DNA from 2 places in the Brevibacillus sp. SKDU10 genome. Region 1 is predicted to be linked to the other one. Evidence: riboswitches for the same ligand, from Rfam matches in the RefSeq annotation. Region 1 holds a riboswitch; the other holds the start of a gene.
What was found. A riboswitch is a leader RNA that binds a small molecule or an ion and turns the genes downstream of it on or off. The one in region 1 is predicted to bind cobalamin.

Region 1 (7,380 bases):
GCCTTTTCCATAATAAGCTTTGGACAAAACGTGACCACCAAGCAGGAGAAGAGAGCGAGCGTTTACTTTCTCAGTGGTTATCTTGATTGTCTGTGGGTCGATGACTGTAATCCCCTCAATGGTTTTTGCTTTTCCTTCTTTATAAGCTTTGCCGCCCTTAATGTGTACTTCGGCGATTTCTGTTTCTCCGTCATACGTTTTATCATGCAATACGGTGAGGGTGAAGGCGACATCATCAGCAGTCAAGGGTTCTCCATTGCTAAATTTTACATTTTTACGTAGATGGAAGGTATATGTAAGCTGATCATCGGAAATATCCCACTTTTCTGCTAATTTAGGAACTGGTTTGCCACTCTTATCAATATCTACAAGTGGAGAAAACATCACGGAGGTAACGTTACCGTCATAACCATTGTGATAAAAATATGGATTGAAAACCCCGCCTGGTTCAGTTAAAGCTACTACAACCGTGTCTTTTCGATTTTTAGCCGATTGAGGCGACTTCGATTTGTCTGTAGCAGCGATAACAGCATCTCCTGCGTTCTGTACCCGTAGTGTTTGAGCCTGAGTATCTGCCTGACCATCGGCTGGAGTATTAGAGGTGGATGGAGCTCCTTCGCTACTGCAACCGGCTAATAAGGAAGCTCCTAACAGAAATGTGAAGAATGAATGTATAAAAGCTCTTCTCATGATGATCCTCCTTATAAATTGGAAAATGTAGACTCATTATATTATTATAATTCCGATCTGTAAAGTATGAATTAATCTTATTTCTGCAATTCCCACTTGAAAAGCTTTTTGACAAAAGGCTGGACATAAGCGTAGAGGAAAATAGAGCGTAGAAAAAGCATTTGACCAAATCTCTTACTAGAAATTTGGTCAATTAGCCTTTCATATTCACTTGTAGCGTGTAGTTAGTTTCGTAGTTAGAAAATTTTCTTCTGTTCCCGATCTGCTTTTAGAATTTCCACTGCTTCACGAAACCGTTGAGAATGTACAACTTCACGTTCACGAAGGAAAGAAAGGCTATCGATTAAATCGACATCATCAGTCATATTAATCAACCATTGATAAGTAGCCCGTGCCTTTTCTTCAGCAGCAATATCCTCATACAAGTCTGCAATCGGATCACCTTTTGCTTGAAAATAGGTAGCTGTGAAAGGAACACCGGCTGCATCATGAAAAAACAAAGCCTTATCGTGATTTGCGTAATGTGCGCCAAGACCAGCTTCCTCTAGCTGTTCAGGAGTGGCGTCCTTCGTTAGCTTATATACCATTGTTGCAATCATCTCGAGATGGGCAAATTCTTCTGTGGAAATATCGTTTAAAAGACCAATGACCTTATCAGGAACAGTATAGCGCTGATTCATATAACGTAGAGCGGCCGCTAATTCCCCATCAGCTCCACCGTATTGTTCCATCAAGTACTTTGCCATTTTCGGGTCGCATTTGCTTACGCGAACGGGATACTGTAATTTTTTCTCATAAATCCACATTCAAAATTCCCCCTTTCTAGACCTGCCAAGGCCAAGGTACTTCGTTCCACGACCAAGGGTACTGCGAAAAGCTATTGCCAAAATTCATCAGAGGTCCGAATGAAGATTCGAATTGGCGCTTTAGTGTCATACTTTGCTGTGCCGTATCGTTGAATTGCCTAATAGCAGTCATGTCAGTAGGATGGGTATCAAGATACAGGTTTAGTTCCACTAACACAAAGTCAATTGCCTGAATTTGGTGAAGCAGCTCATAATATTGTTGCTGGCGTTCATCCGTAAAAGTACCATGATCGCTCACTTTATTTGCCTCCCTTGTACGGATTTTCATAAGGCGCATACAGAGCAGGCCAGAGGGTTCCTAAGCAAAGAGCTTTGTATGGATCAAATTGGGGTAAATTCGGGGGTTGAAATCCCAAGTAGAGCTGTGGTGGTGTTTCATAGGTTACAACCCGTTGTGGCGGACAAGGATCACATGGACCGATATAAGGAAAGTATGCCTTTCGATTTCGACTCATATGATTGCCTCCTTTCCTGTAGATGTCCTTATATGCTTATCAATTGGACAAGGGGAGTAGAACAGAAAACATAGGCAAAAAAGAGAAGGAATTCCGCTTTTTACGTCAAGTTGACAAAAAGGGCGAGCGGTGGTGCGAAGGATGGGCAAAATCCAGTTTGCCATGGAGGTGGCAGAAGTCTTCCTGCAACAATAGGAAACTGAATTGAATAAAAATATGGAATTTTATGTGAAGTTATATTATGATAGCAAGCATACCTAGAATAAAGGTTTAGATATCTTGGTGATATGGATGAATTAAATATGTGGAAATAGGTTCTTTGAACAATGAGTGTCAAGGATGAAAAGGGAAGCACGGTGTAAATCCGTCACGGTCCCGCCACTGTAAAAGAGGAGTCAGTACAAAAAACCACTGATCAACTAAGGATTGGGAAGGTATGTGCTGATGTGGATTCTTAAGTCAGGAGACCTGCCTATTTCAACAACACTGTGTGACCTACGGGAGATAGGGAGGTGTTAGATAGCTGTGGCAGTTGTACATGTATATTCACTGCTTGTTCAAGCATCTCTAACCATCTTTTGAACGGGAAGAGATGCTTTTTTGTTTGAGTTGTGTTTTTTACCGAAAATATAACCTGTTTAGGAGGGCGAACAAGCATGAATAAAGGAATAAGTAGCAATTTAGGATATCCACGCATTGGGGAAAATCGCGAATGGAAAAAGGGATTAGAAGCATTTTGGGCCGGGACAATTGAAGAGAAGGAATTTCTTGCCCAAATGCAACAAAGCAGACTCCAGCATCTGCAAAAACAAAAGGAAATAGGCATTGATCTGATCCCGGTCAATGATTTCACTATGTATGATCACATGCTGGATATGGCCGTGATGTTTGGTTATGTTCCAAAACGCTATGAATATGCTGGTGGGGAAGTACCTTTGTCCACCTATTTTGCTATGGCACGAGGCAATCAGCATGCAGTTGCTTGCGAAATGACCAAATGGTTTAATACCAATTATCACTACATTGTGCCGGAGTTTCAGGATATCAAACCCGTCCTTACCGAAAATAAACCGCTTCTTGCTTATAAAGAGGCAAAAGAGGAGCTGGGGATTAAAGGAAAACCGGTTATAGTGGGACCTTATACCTTTATTAAGCTATCCAAAGGGTTCGATCGGCTACAGATACCGGCTATTATCCTACAGCTCGTCCCTCTTTATGTGCAGGTTCTAACAGAATTAGCACAGGAAGGCGTGAAGTGGGTTCAGATGGATGAGCCAATTCTAGTAACATCTTTATCCGAAGACGAAATGAAGACGATCTCCTACATCTATGAACAGCTTCATGAAGCTGTTCCACAACTCCAAATCATGCTGCAAACCTATTTTGGTTCCGTTACATTTTACAATGAAGTGATTAAGCTGCCTGTAGCAGGAATTGGATTAGATTTTGTCCATGATGCAGGACGAAGCCTTGAGCAGATCACAACAAATGGTTTCCCTCAGGATAAAGTACTTGGGGCGGGCATCATTGATGGAAGGAACATTTGGCGTGCAAATCTGACTCATAAGACAAATCTTCTCTCTACTATCAATGAGCATGTCGATGCATCTCGTATCTGGATTCAGCCATCTAGTAGTCTACTTCATGTTCCAATCAGTCTAAATCAAGAGACAGAGCTTGATCCACTCGTTAAAGATTCATTGGCGTTTGCAGATGAAAAATTAATTGAAATCAAGCATGTTACAGATTGGTTGCAGAACGGAGAGGAAAGCGTTAAAGAGATTTTTGCGGAGAATCAAACCATCTTAGAACGGGTAGCGAACGCTGTAGCTCGCAATCGCCCACATATACATGAGGCTGTTGCCAGCTTGCAATTAGATCAGATCGGCCGTGCATCTGATTATGAACAACGGCGAAAACAACAACAACACCAATTACAGTTACCAATTCTCCCTACTACAACGATTGGTAGCTTTCCACAAACAACAGAAGTTCGTCAGGCGAGAAATAAATGGCGGAAGGGGGAATGGTCGGCAGAGCAATATGAGCAATTTTTGCAAGCAGAAATCCGGGAATGGATTGACATACAAGAGAAGGTTGGGCTTGATGTGTTGGTTCATGGGGAATTTGAACGAACAGATATGGTGGAATTTTTTGGCGAAAAACTAGGTGGATTCGCTTTTACTAAAAACGGATGGGTGCAATCCTATGGTTCACGTTGTGTAAAGCCTCCAGTTATTTATGGAGATGTAGAGTTTATTGAGCCGATGACAGTCAAGGAGAGTATCTATGCACAATCTCTAACAACTAAACCCGTCAAGGGAATGATTACAGGACCTGTCACTATTTTAAATTGGTCCTTTGTGCGTGACGATATTTCCAAAGAGCAGGTAACCTATCAAATTGCACTTGCCTTACAAAAAGAGGTAGAGGCGTTAGAAGCTAGTGGGATCACGATGATTCAGGTTGATGAACCAGCACTACGTGAAGGGTTACCGTTAAAGAGAACGGAATGGGAAGCATATTTAGAATGGGCTGTAAAAGCCTTCCGCTTAACGACTTCTACTGTAAAAGACACGACCCAAATTCATACCCATATGTGCTACTGCGAGTTTCATGATTTTATCGATTCTATCAGCGAACTGGATGCAGATGTTATTTCAATAGAAACATCGCGCAGCCATGGTGAGCTAATCCATGCTTTCCATAATCATTCCTATCTGAAAGGAATTGGTCTAGGCGTCTATGATATTCATAGTCCCCGTGTTCCAACTGTAGAAGAAATGGTAAAAATGATTGAGAATGCTCTACAGGTCCTTGAACCCAGACAATTTTGGATTAATCCCGATTGCGGATTAAAAACAAGAGGGCGTAAGGAAACGATCGCTTCCTTAGAAAATATGGTGACTGCAACTCGATTAGTTCGTAACACCATAACAGCTATTCCCTAAGATTGCGTACGAGATTCAAAACATATCTTCATGGATCTTGTGTTTCCCCCTGATACGAATCATCACTACACAATACTTGAAAATAAAAGGAAAGAGAATATAGGGACGAAAAACTAGCCTGGTTAGTTGAATGGCAGCATTTCTAGATGGGGTGATATCCTAAGCACTGAAATGCTGCCATTCCTATTTTATACAAGGCTCTATAACGAAGATTCATGTGTTGCAAGAAGGGAAACGATAGTTGTTCTCTTACACAAGGGACAATAGATAGAAAAAGGTTGGTACAGACTCAGAAACTAAGGCAGCATGATGTCAGTCAGAGTCTTTTCAATATTTGGTATGAGTGAAGATTCATCAGAAGTGTTCCAAGCAATAAAACCATCAGGGCGAATCAGGACAGCTACTTGGCTTTGCAAAAAAGGTGGGAATTGGTCAACAGATAAGCATTCCAGCTGGAATCGCTTCATTATCGGTTGCAATTGTGCAAAAAGAGATTCATTCTTACCAAGACCAGAAATCAATAGGACCCAATGACCATGCTGCATGATTGTGAATAATTGTTCCCTTTGACCTGTTAGGAGAGAGCCATCTACATTGGGACAACGATGACCCGCTAATGAACCTGCTGAGAGAATTGGAAGGGGCGGATAAACAACTTGCATACCGCTTATTTGCTCAGCAAACCTACGATTAACATCAGGTATGGTTAACAGTTTCGACATGAGCTCGCGTAATGCCAGTCCGCTTTCAGTAAAATCTTTCAATAAATGTACTTGAGCTAGCGTTTCTTTTAGAAAAACTGCCCCAGCCTGATGACGCTCTACATGATACGTATCTAGTAAATGCAAGGGTGCTTTTTCATGAATGACGGCTGCTAGCTTCCAACATAAATTCACAGCATCCTGCAATCCTACATTGAGTCCTTGGCCTCCCGCAGGAAAATGAATATGAGCAGCATCGCCAACTAAGAAAATTCGTTTGTTTCGATAACTAGCGGCCTGACGGTGTGTACTACCTACCCGTGAAAGCCATCCTGCATGCTGAATGGGCATTGTTTGGTTCGTAATTCGCTCAATAGATGTCTGTAATTCTTCTAGCGTCACAGGAACATCAGGTGGAATATGGTAGCGGAGAGGGTCGATCATTGCAAATCGGTATACGCCGTCTGCAATCAACATCATTAATAAAGAACCATTTTCATTATAAAACTGTAGGAAAGGCTCTGCTGGAGGCTCTGTAAGAATAATATCACCTAGCATAGCGGTGAAAGTGGAGGGGCTCCCTGTGAAGTCAATTTCGGCGCATGTACGTACAAGGCTTCGGGCACCGTCTGCACCGATTACATAATTAGCGGTTAATTCATAAGATTCAGTTTCGTTTTCTATTAATAAATGAACCTGAGAATCTGTTTGTTGCAGATTAGTCAGTTGATGCTGACGTCTTATTTCTACTCCAAGCTCTAGTGCACGTTGTTCGAGAATTTCCTCTGTAATGGATTGAGGAAGAAATAAGGTATAGGCAAAGGGAGTATCCAAACGGGAAAAGTCAAGACGTGTTTCAAGTCCGGCATAATGAGCACTTGAAAGCGGATATCCACGAGTAATAAATCGATCAAGAATCCCTCGCATTGCAAAAATTTCTAGAGTTCTAGGGTGTAGGGTCAATGCTCTAGAGTGCCGAACCCTCTCTTTACGTCTTTCTAATACGATTACATGAATATTTGATTGTGCTAATTCGCATGCACACATCAGTCCTACAGGGCCACCACCAACGATAACAACATCAATTTGAGCCTTAGTAGATGTTTTCATTAGATTAAGCTCCATTCTAGTTATATTTTGATTCCTAGGATACAATTTAAGCTGAAATCGTGGAAAACGCAACCATTTCTTTCTAACCTGTTGTTGGGGAGTCACGTCAACGTGTTAGTAGATTAATAAAGGAATCAAGTTTACAAAAAAGAGCAAAAATGTAACCTACACTTCTAATTGAGAAAGATATTCACTTTCAGTTTTTGATCGTTTATACTTAGCAGTAATGTTTTCATTAGTAGACAAGAGAGAAAAGAGTGATAAATTCGTGTTACGTCGGTTTTTTTCTTATTATCGCCCTTATAAAGGGTTATTTATTTTGGATTTTACATGTGCCATTATTGCAGGCTTGCTAGAGTTAGTATTTCCTTTGGCAGTTAATCAATTTGTCGATAAACTGCTCCCTGGGCAAAATTGGTCGCTGATTATCGGGGCTTGCTTTGCATTGTTGGGAATTTATGTTTTAAACACAGCCCTTAATTTTGTTGTCACTTACTGGGGACATATGCTTGGTATTAATATTGAAACGGATATGCGTAAAAAGCTGTTTGACCATATCCAGAAGCTGTCATTCCGGTTTTTTGACAATAACAAGACAGGACATTTA
Region 2 (7,380 bases), on a different contig from region 1:
AGCGAATCCTCCCAACGCTTCCTTTCATCGCCGAGCCAAAAGTATGGAGAAGGCTTTGGAACGTATGGAAAAAATCGAACGTCCGCGTCTTGAAGCTGACAAAATGGATTTGTTTTTTCGCAGGGCAGATAGAAGCGGTCAAGATGTAATAAGAATGAGTGATGTGACGAAATCCTTTGGGAATGTGTGCCTATTACAAGAAGCGAATTTTACCATGCGATATGGGGAGCGGAAAGCTTTGCTTGGTTCCAATGGCAGTGGAAAATCTACGCTCCTTAAAATGATTTTAGGGGAGCTAGAACCGGATGCAGGTACGATAGCACTTGGAAGCCAAGTAAAGATCGGTTATTTATCACAACAGGCTTTAGAAGGAGATCCCAATCGGCGTGTGATTGACGCGTTTCGAGAGATCGCCATTGTAACAGAAGCACAAGCACGGCATATCCTGGCAGGTTTTTTGTTTTATGGAGAGCAAGTTTTTAAAAAAGTGGGACAGCTCAGTGGTGGAGAGCGGATGAGATTAAGGCTGGCTCAGTTAATGCATCAAGACATCAATCTATTTATACTAGATGAGCCTACAAACCACTTGGATATTGAAGCGAGAGAAACATTAGAGGAAGCCCTGCTCCATTATCAAGGTTCACTTGTCGTTGTATCTCATGATCGGTATTTCTTGCAAAAAATGGTAGGCGGCGTCTGCTGGATTGATAATCAGCGTCTAATCCATTATGAAGGAACCTATGAGGAAGCGAGAGAAAAGCGCAGAAAGCACCGATTCGTTACCAATCATACAATAGGAGTGCACAAGCAAAAAGACAAGATCGCAAAAGGAATACAAGACAAAACGCAGAGTCATACTGATCGGCAACAAAAGGGACGATGTGACCAGGCTGAAACGGTAGATCTTGTACTTCAAACAAAGCAAACAGAGAATGAAGATCTGGCACTGGCTAATTCTCTCCCTAAAGCGAAAGTTCCTAAAGTGAATGCATTTAAGCTTCAGCAATTGGAAGCAAAGATCGCTCGAAAAGAGGAGCAATGTAAGGCGTGGCAGCGAGAAATGGAGCAAGCTAAGGATGACTATGTACAGCTAGTCCACTACCAGAATCAACTAGAAGCACAAGAACAAGAGATCAAACAGCTCTATGAAATGTGGTACGCCATGCAAGGGAAAGAATAGATTGGCCCCAGAATAGTAAGTAAATAGGAGCAGGCAGCTATCTTTCAAAGAGAAGGATGCTGCCTGTTTTTTTGTATGTCTTAGCATAACGGGAGGATCGTGTAACGAATAAGATTGGGTGCAGCTTTGACGTTGTAGGTATTTTCATGTAACGAAGAGGGGGCGTTTCATTACAATTTACTGGTTGTTCGATTGACTGCTTGACTCAACGCATCATCGAGTACATGGGCGTATTGCATCGTCGTATCTATTTTTGAATGTCCTAATTGAGCTTGAAGCTGATGAGGATCAGGGTTTAAGCGCAAAAATTGGGTAGCAAAGCTATGACGTAATTTATGTACAGAAATGTCCGGCATTCCGAATGCACTTCCATATTTTTTAACTAATTTTTGAACGGAACGTAGATCGATGCGGTGTCCGATTGGGTTCGTAGGTGATACCGTGAGAAATAACGCGTCCTCATGAGCAGGCGGCTGATACTTTTGGCGTGTATTCAAATAACGAAGCAAATATTCCTTTCCCCAGTCACTGAAGAATGGAGCATCCTCTTTTTTGCCTTTTCGAATCATTAAGACCTGATTTTTTTCCAAGACCACATTTTGTAGGTTCAAATTAACAATTTCAGAGACACGAAATCCGCCAGAAAGGATTAGAGCGATAATGGCTACATCGCGATCCCGATTTCGATAGTGAAAATGTAGCTTTTTCTTGGTATCACAAAACTCTAGGTAGCCATGATATACAAAATCGACAAACTTTTGGATTTGGTCATCTATTAAAATCTTAGAGCGGATAGCGTTTGCACGAGCAAGCGGTGTAACCTCTTCTACATGTAACTCAATTTTTGCCATCACGTTTCGCTTCAAGTAAGATTCGCCATGTTCATCCTCTGAGAGTGCAGATAAATAGTAAAACAGGGATTTTAAACTAGAAAGCTTGCGAGATATTGTCAAATCACTGTATTCTTTTTTTGCACTTTTAGTGGGTTTTGTTAATAGCAACGAACGCTCAAATAAGTGAGAGTCCTGTAAGTAGAGAAGATAGGCTTCGACGGTTTCTTTGCGTAGTCCCTCTAATTCATCGAGTCTAATTTCGCTCATTTCCTGGGCGGTGGAAAGGCCCTCTGCCATTAGCCACCGAAAAAAGAATTCAAAATCACGCAAATAGCCGAGTAAAGTGGAGACCGAAGCGCGCTTTGATCTTTTGTGATCCACATATTTTTCAACAAACCAAGGAAAAGAAGGGATTTTCTCAAGGAGTTGCAAGGAATCCCGTTGTTTTGTAACAGACATGAGAATGACCACCATCCTTTGCTCAACTTCGTCTATTAAAATAAATACATATAAACATGTTATCAAAATGACTTTATACTGGTACAATGATATATCTGTAAGGGATGTAGATTGCTTACTTCAATTATAGAACATTTGTTCTTATGAAACAAGCTAATTATGGATAATTGTGTTAGCCTCTACGCCTGTTTGTTGAAGTCTAGTTATGAGTTTCCCAGTAATAGTTACGTTACTAGGTAAGCTGTAACAGTCTGAGTGGATGCTCTGTTATATAAGAATAGGAGTGTAGTTATGAGCTGGAAAAACATATAAAAGAGGCATTTTTGCATGAAATCTAGCTTGTTTTTCTGTCTATTTATGAGCCGAGTTTTATTTTTAACTCGTAGGCATTTTGTATCTTGCTCTTTTGATAGAAACATTGTATGCTAGGTGACAAGACTACATTTAGTGTCTCATATGAATGTTATATACTACATACTGATAAAAAGTTACTTTACCGCCGAGAATTAGGTGTCATTTTGCGACTTAATAGGGAATCTGGTGAAATTCCAGAGCTGTCCCCGCAACTGTAAGTGTGGATGAAATGAGCAAAACCACTGTATAAGCATGTCTCAGGCGACTTATATGGGAAGGGCTCAAAGTAAAGTGAAACACAAGTCAGTAGACCTGCCCATTCTCTTAGTTTCGCATCTTCGGGGAGTGGGAAGTTGAAACGGTACGGGGATTAAATAGTAGCGGCTATTTGCTTTGCTATTTTTTCTTTGTTGTGCCGTTTTAAAGCTCACCCATGAAGGGATGAGCTTTTTATGTTGGCAAAAAGTTACATTTATCAGCAGTCAGCTTGCTACCATCTTATGTCCTTTATACCTGAAAGGGGGGTGTATCGATGCTGATCGTATATGATTCCAAAACAGGAAATGTGAAACGCTTCGTCCAAAAACTAGATTTTCGCTGTATACAAATTTCCGATGATATCGTCATAAACGAACCTTTCATTCTGATTACATATACAACGGGATTTGGACAAGTTCCTGAAACGACACGACAATTTCTAACGCAACACTCTCAATGGATGAAGGGAGTTGCAGCTAGCGGGAACATGAATTGGGGGACTCGCTACGGACTTGCAGCTGACCAGATAGCCGAACAATACAATGTACCATTGGTCATGAAATTTGAATTGAGCGGTACCAAACGAGATGTAGAAACTTTTAAGCAGGAGGTATTTCACTTTGTCCACGCAACTACCACAATGGATCACGTTGAACAACGAAATTATGGTGAAGAAAGACGGGAAATTTCAGTTTCATAAAGATTTAGAGGCAGCGAAGAGTTATTTCGTTGATTACGTAAATCAGAATACGGTCTTTTTCCATAACTTACGTGAGAAGATTAACTACTTAATTGAAAATGACTACTATGAAGCTGAAGTGTTTGAAGGCTATGAATTTGCCGATGTCGAACGGGTCTATCGCTATGTATATGATAAAAAATTCCGCTTCCCATCCTTCATGAGTGCATTCAAGTTTTATAATAATTATGCGATGAAAACGAACGATGGAAGCAAATTCCTTGAACGTTACGAGGATCGAATTGCTGTAGTTGCCTTGTTCCTAGCAAAAGGGGATAGCGAAAAAGCACTGCAATTTGCAGACCTGTTAATCTCACAAGAATATCAGCCTGCTACTCCTACCTTCTTGAATGCAGGTAAAAAACGTCGCGGGGAGCTAGTTAGCTGTTTCTTGCTTGAGGTAGATGATTCAATGAATTCGATTGGGTTCTCTATTAATTCAGCCTTGCAATTAAGCAAAATTGGCGGCGGTGTAAGCTTGAACCTGAGCAAAATCCGTGCCGCTGGCGAGCAAATCAAAGGACTAGATGGTAAAGCTAGCGGGGTTCTTCCTGTAATGAAGCTGTTTGAGGATGCATTCTCATATGCAAATCAGCTTGGTCAACGCGATGGTAGTGGAGTTGTTTATCTCAATATTTTCCATGCTGACATTCAAGAATTCTTAGATACCAAAAAAATCAACAGCGATGAGAAAATCAGAATAAAAACCTTATCACTTGGCGTTGTTACACCTAATAAATTCTTTGAGCTAGTAGAAAAAGATAAAGACATGTACTTATTCTATCCTCATACTGTGTTCAAAGAGTACGGGCAGCACTTAGACGATATGGACATCACCAGCATGTATGACGAGCTGGTCAATAACCCGCGTGTACGTAAGAAAAAAATCGGCGCACGTGATCTGATCATGAAATTAGCTCAAATCCAGATGGAATCTGGTTACCCATATATTATGTATGTTGATAATGTTAATGAATATCACGCATTAAAAGAGATTGGCCGAGTTAAATTTTCTAATCTATGCAGTGAAATCGCTCAGCTTAGTGAAGTTTCCACCATTAATGATTATGGGGTGGAGGATGTTATTAACCGCGATATCTCTTGCAACCTTGGCTCTCTTAACATTGTAAATGTAATGGCGAATAAGAGAATGAGAGACACGATTCATCTAGCAATGGATGCTCTGACAGAGGTGAGTGACCGTACAAATATTTCGATCGTTCCATCTGTGGCAAAGGCAAACCGAGAGCTTCATTCTGTTGGCTTGGGAGCTATGAATCTACACGGATTCTTGGCTAAAAATAAGATTCCTTATGAGTCAAAAGAAGCGATTGACTTCGCGCGTACATTCTTTATGATCTTGAATTTTTATTCATTAGAACGTTCTATGCTAATTGCAAAAGAGAGAGGAATTACTTTCCAAGATTTCGAGCACAGTGAATATGCATCCGGTAGCTATTTCGAACGTTATAAGCAGCACGATTATTCACCAAAAACAGAAAGGGTTCAGCAATTGTTCGAAGGCCACCATATTCCTACGAAGGAAGATTGGGTTCGCTTGCAGGATGAGGTACAAACCCACGGACTTTACCATGCTTATCGTTTGGCGATTGCTCCAACGGGCTCGATCTCTTATCTACAGTCCTCTACGGCATCTATTGCACCTATTACACAGCGTATCGAGGAACGCGAATATGGAGATTCCAAAACGATTTATCCGATGCCGTTCTTAGATGATGACAATTTCTTCTACTACAAAGAAGCATATGACATGAACATGTTTAATGTGATTGATCTAGTAGCAGAAGTTCAGGTGCATATCGACCAGGCGATTTCTACTATTCTGTATGTAAAAGATGACGCAACCACACGGGATTTGGCTATGTATTACATCTATGCTCAGAAAAAGGGCTTAAAGACGCTGTATTATACCCGTACAAAGAAAAAAACCATTGAGGAATGCGTTAGTTGCAGCGTATAAGAGAGGAGCATCGCAATGTCTAAATTTGAAGCAGTCAACTGGAATGAACCGGAAACCCAGTATACCGAGATGCTATGGACGCAAAATACATCTCAGTTCTGGCTAGATACAGAAATTCCAATTTCGAAGGATTTAAAGTCATGGACGAATCTAACGGACAATGAACGGGATACGTACATGAAGGTATTAGGTGGGCTAACATTGCTTGATACAGAACAAGGAAATGTTGGCATGCCCATGATTGCCCAGCATGTTAAAGAGAAGCAAAAGAAAGCAATTCTAATTTTCCAGGCAGCGATGGAAGAGATTCACGCGAAGAGCTACAGCACTATTTTTACAACAGTAGCAAGTTCTGAGCGGATTCATGAAATTTTCCAGTGGGTAAAAGAAGATAAACATCTGCAGTATAAAACAGCAGTTATTGATGATATCTACAGAGGTATCAAAGATGGCGACGATATGAGCCTGTATAAAGCGATGGTAGCTTCCGTATTTTTGGAGAGCTTCCTGTTTTATTCTGGATTCTTCTATCCACTGTTTTTAGCAGGTCAAGGGAAAATGGTAGCCAGCGGAGAAATTATCAAGCTAATTATCCGTGATGAAAGTGTGCATGGTGTCTTTGTCGGCTTGCTAGCCCAAGAGGTTTTTGCTAGATTAACAGAGGCTGAGCAGGAACAAGCAACAGTGTTTGTTGATGAACTTCTTCAAGCTCTATACAAAAATGAATTAGAATATACGGAAACACTTTATGATTCCATTGGTTTAACACATGAAGTGAAAAAGTATATTCGTTATAATGCGAATAAAGCTCTAATGAACCTAGGGCTAGAACCGATTTTTGATGAGGAAGAAGTTCATCCTGTTGTATTGAATGGGATTCGTACAGAAACGAGTACGCATGACTTCTTTTCCACAAAAGGAAGCGGTTATCAAAAAGGGAAAGTGGAGCCGCTCCATGATCAAGATTTTGATTTCTTGAACCAGCGTGTAAAGGATACCTCATTCTAATAAGGTATGAGATGCTAATAGCGGCTAACAAGCCTTGCATGCAAGCGACAACCGGATTGTGTAGTTTGTAAAAGGAAAGCTAACGAAAAGGACCGTGGTTGGGATAAAGCCCAGCTACGGTCCTTTTGTATAATTTGGAAGTGTAAATAGATTGAAAATTCGGTTGAATGTACAAGCTGTATGCGATATATTACATATTGAATAAGGAGGGAAGACATGCCAATTCCTAGTAATTACGTAGCACCTATTCGAGTGTCAGCTAAAGACCGTGCCTTCTCTCACATTCAAAGATGGATCATAGATGGGACACTAGAGCCAGGAGAAAAATTGGTGGACATTCAACTGGCGGAAGCATTAAACGTGAGTAGAACACCTGTAAGAGAAGCTCTTCAATTACTTGAAGTACAGGGATTGGTCCATATGCAACCAGGGAAAGAGACGAGAGTGACTAATCTTGAGAAGGAAGATATCTTAAAAGTTTATCCTACACTTGCAACATTACATGCACTGGCAGCCGAATTCGCTTCTGTGCACATCTTGCCTCAGCATATAGAACAATTGCAAGAAT

Region 2: another riboswitch for cobalamin. It lies ahead of nrdI (class Ib ribonucleoside-diphosphate reductase assembly flavoprotein NrdI); the one in region 1 lies ahead of metE (5-methyltetrahydropteroyltriglutamate--homocysteine S-methyltransferase).

Annotation. Positions count from the first base shown of each region.
Region 1 is NZ_LSSO01000215.1:896-8,275, forward strand. Features, by position in the region: partial or broken gene AYJ08_RS22505 (ABC transporter substrate-binding protein) at 1-690, opposite strand, end outside; gene AYJ08_RS22510 (manganese catalase family protein) at 927-1,496, opposite strand; gene AYJ08_RS22515 (spore coat protein CotJB) at 1,513-1,794, opposite strand; gene AYJ08_RS22520 (spore coat associated protein CotJA) at 1,796-2,011, opposite strand; cobalamin riboswitch at 2,307-2,501, shown strand; gene metE (5-methyltetrahydropteroyltriglutamate--homocysteine S-methyltransferase) at 2,668-4,962, shown strand; gene AYJ08_RS22530 (FAD-dependent monooxygenase) at 5,259-6,773, opposite strand; gene AYJ08_RS22535 (ABC transporter ATP-binding protein) at 7,042-7,380, shown strand, end outside.
Region 2 is NZ_LSSO01000041.1:3,201-10,580, reverse strand. Features, by position in the region: partial or broken gene AYJ08_RS03745 (ABC-F family ATP-binding cassette domain-containing protein) at 1-1,180, shown strand, start outside; gene xerS (tyrosine recombinase XerS) at 1,351-2,472, opposite strand; cobalamin riboswitch at 2,964-3,160, shown strand; gene nrdI (class Ib ribonucleoside-diphosphate reductase assembly flavoprotein NrdI) at 3,359-3,784, shown strand; gene nrdE (class 1b ribonucleoside-diphosphate reductase subunit alpha) at 3,750-5,804, shown strand; gene nrdF (class 1b ribonucleoside-diphosphate reductase subunit beta) at 5,820-6,812, shown strand; gene AYJ08_RS03720 (GntR family transcriptional regulator) at 7,029-7,380, shown strand, end outside.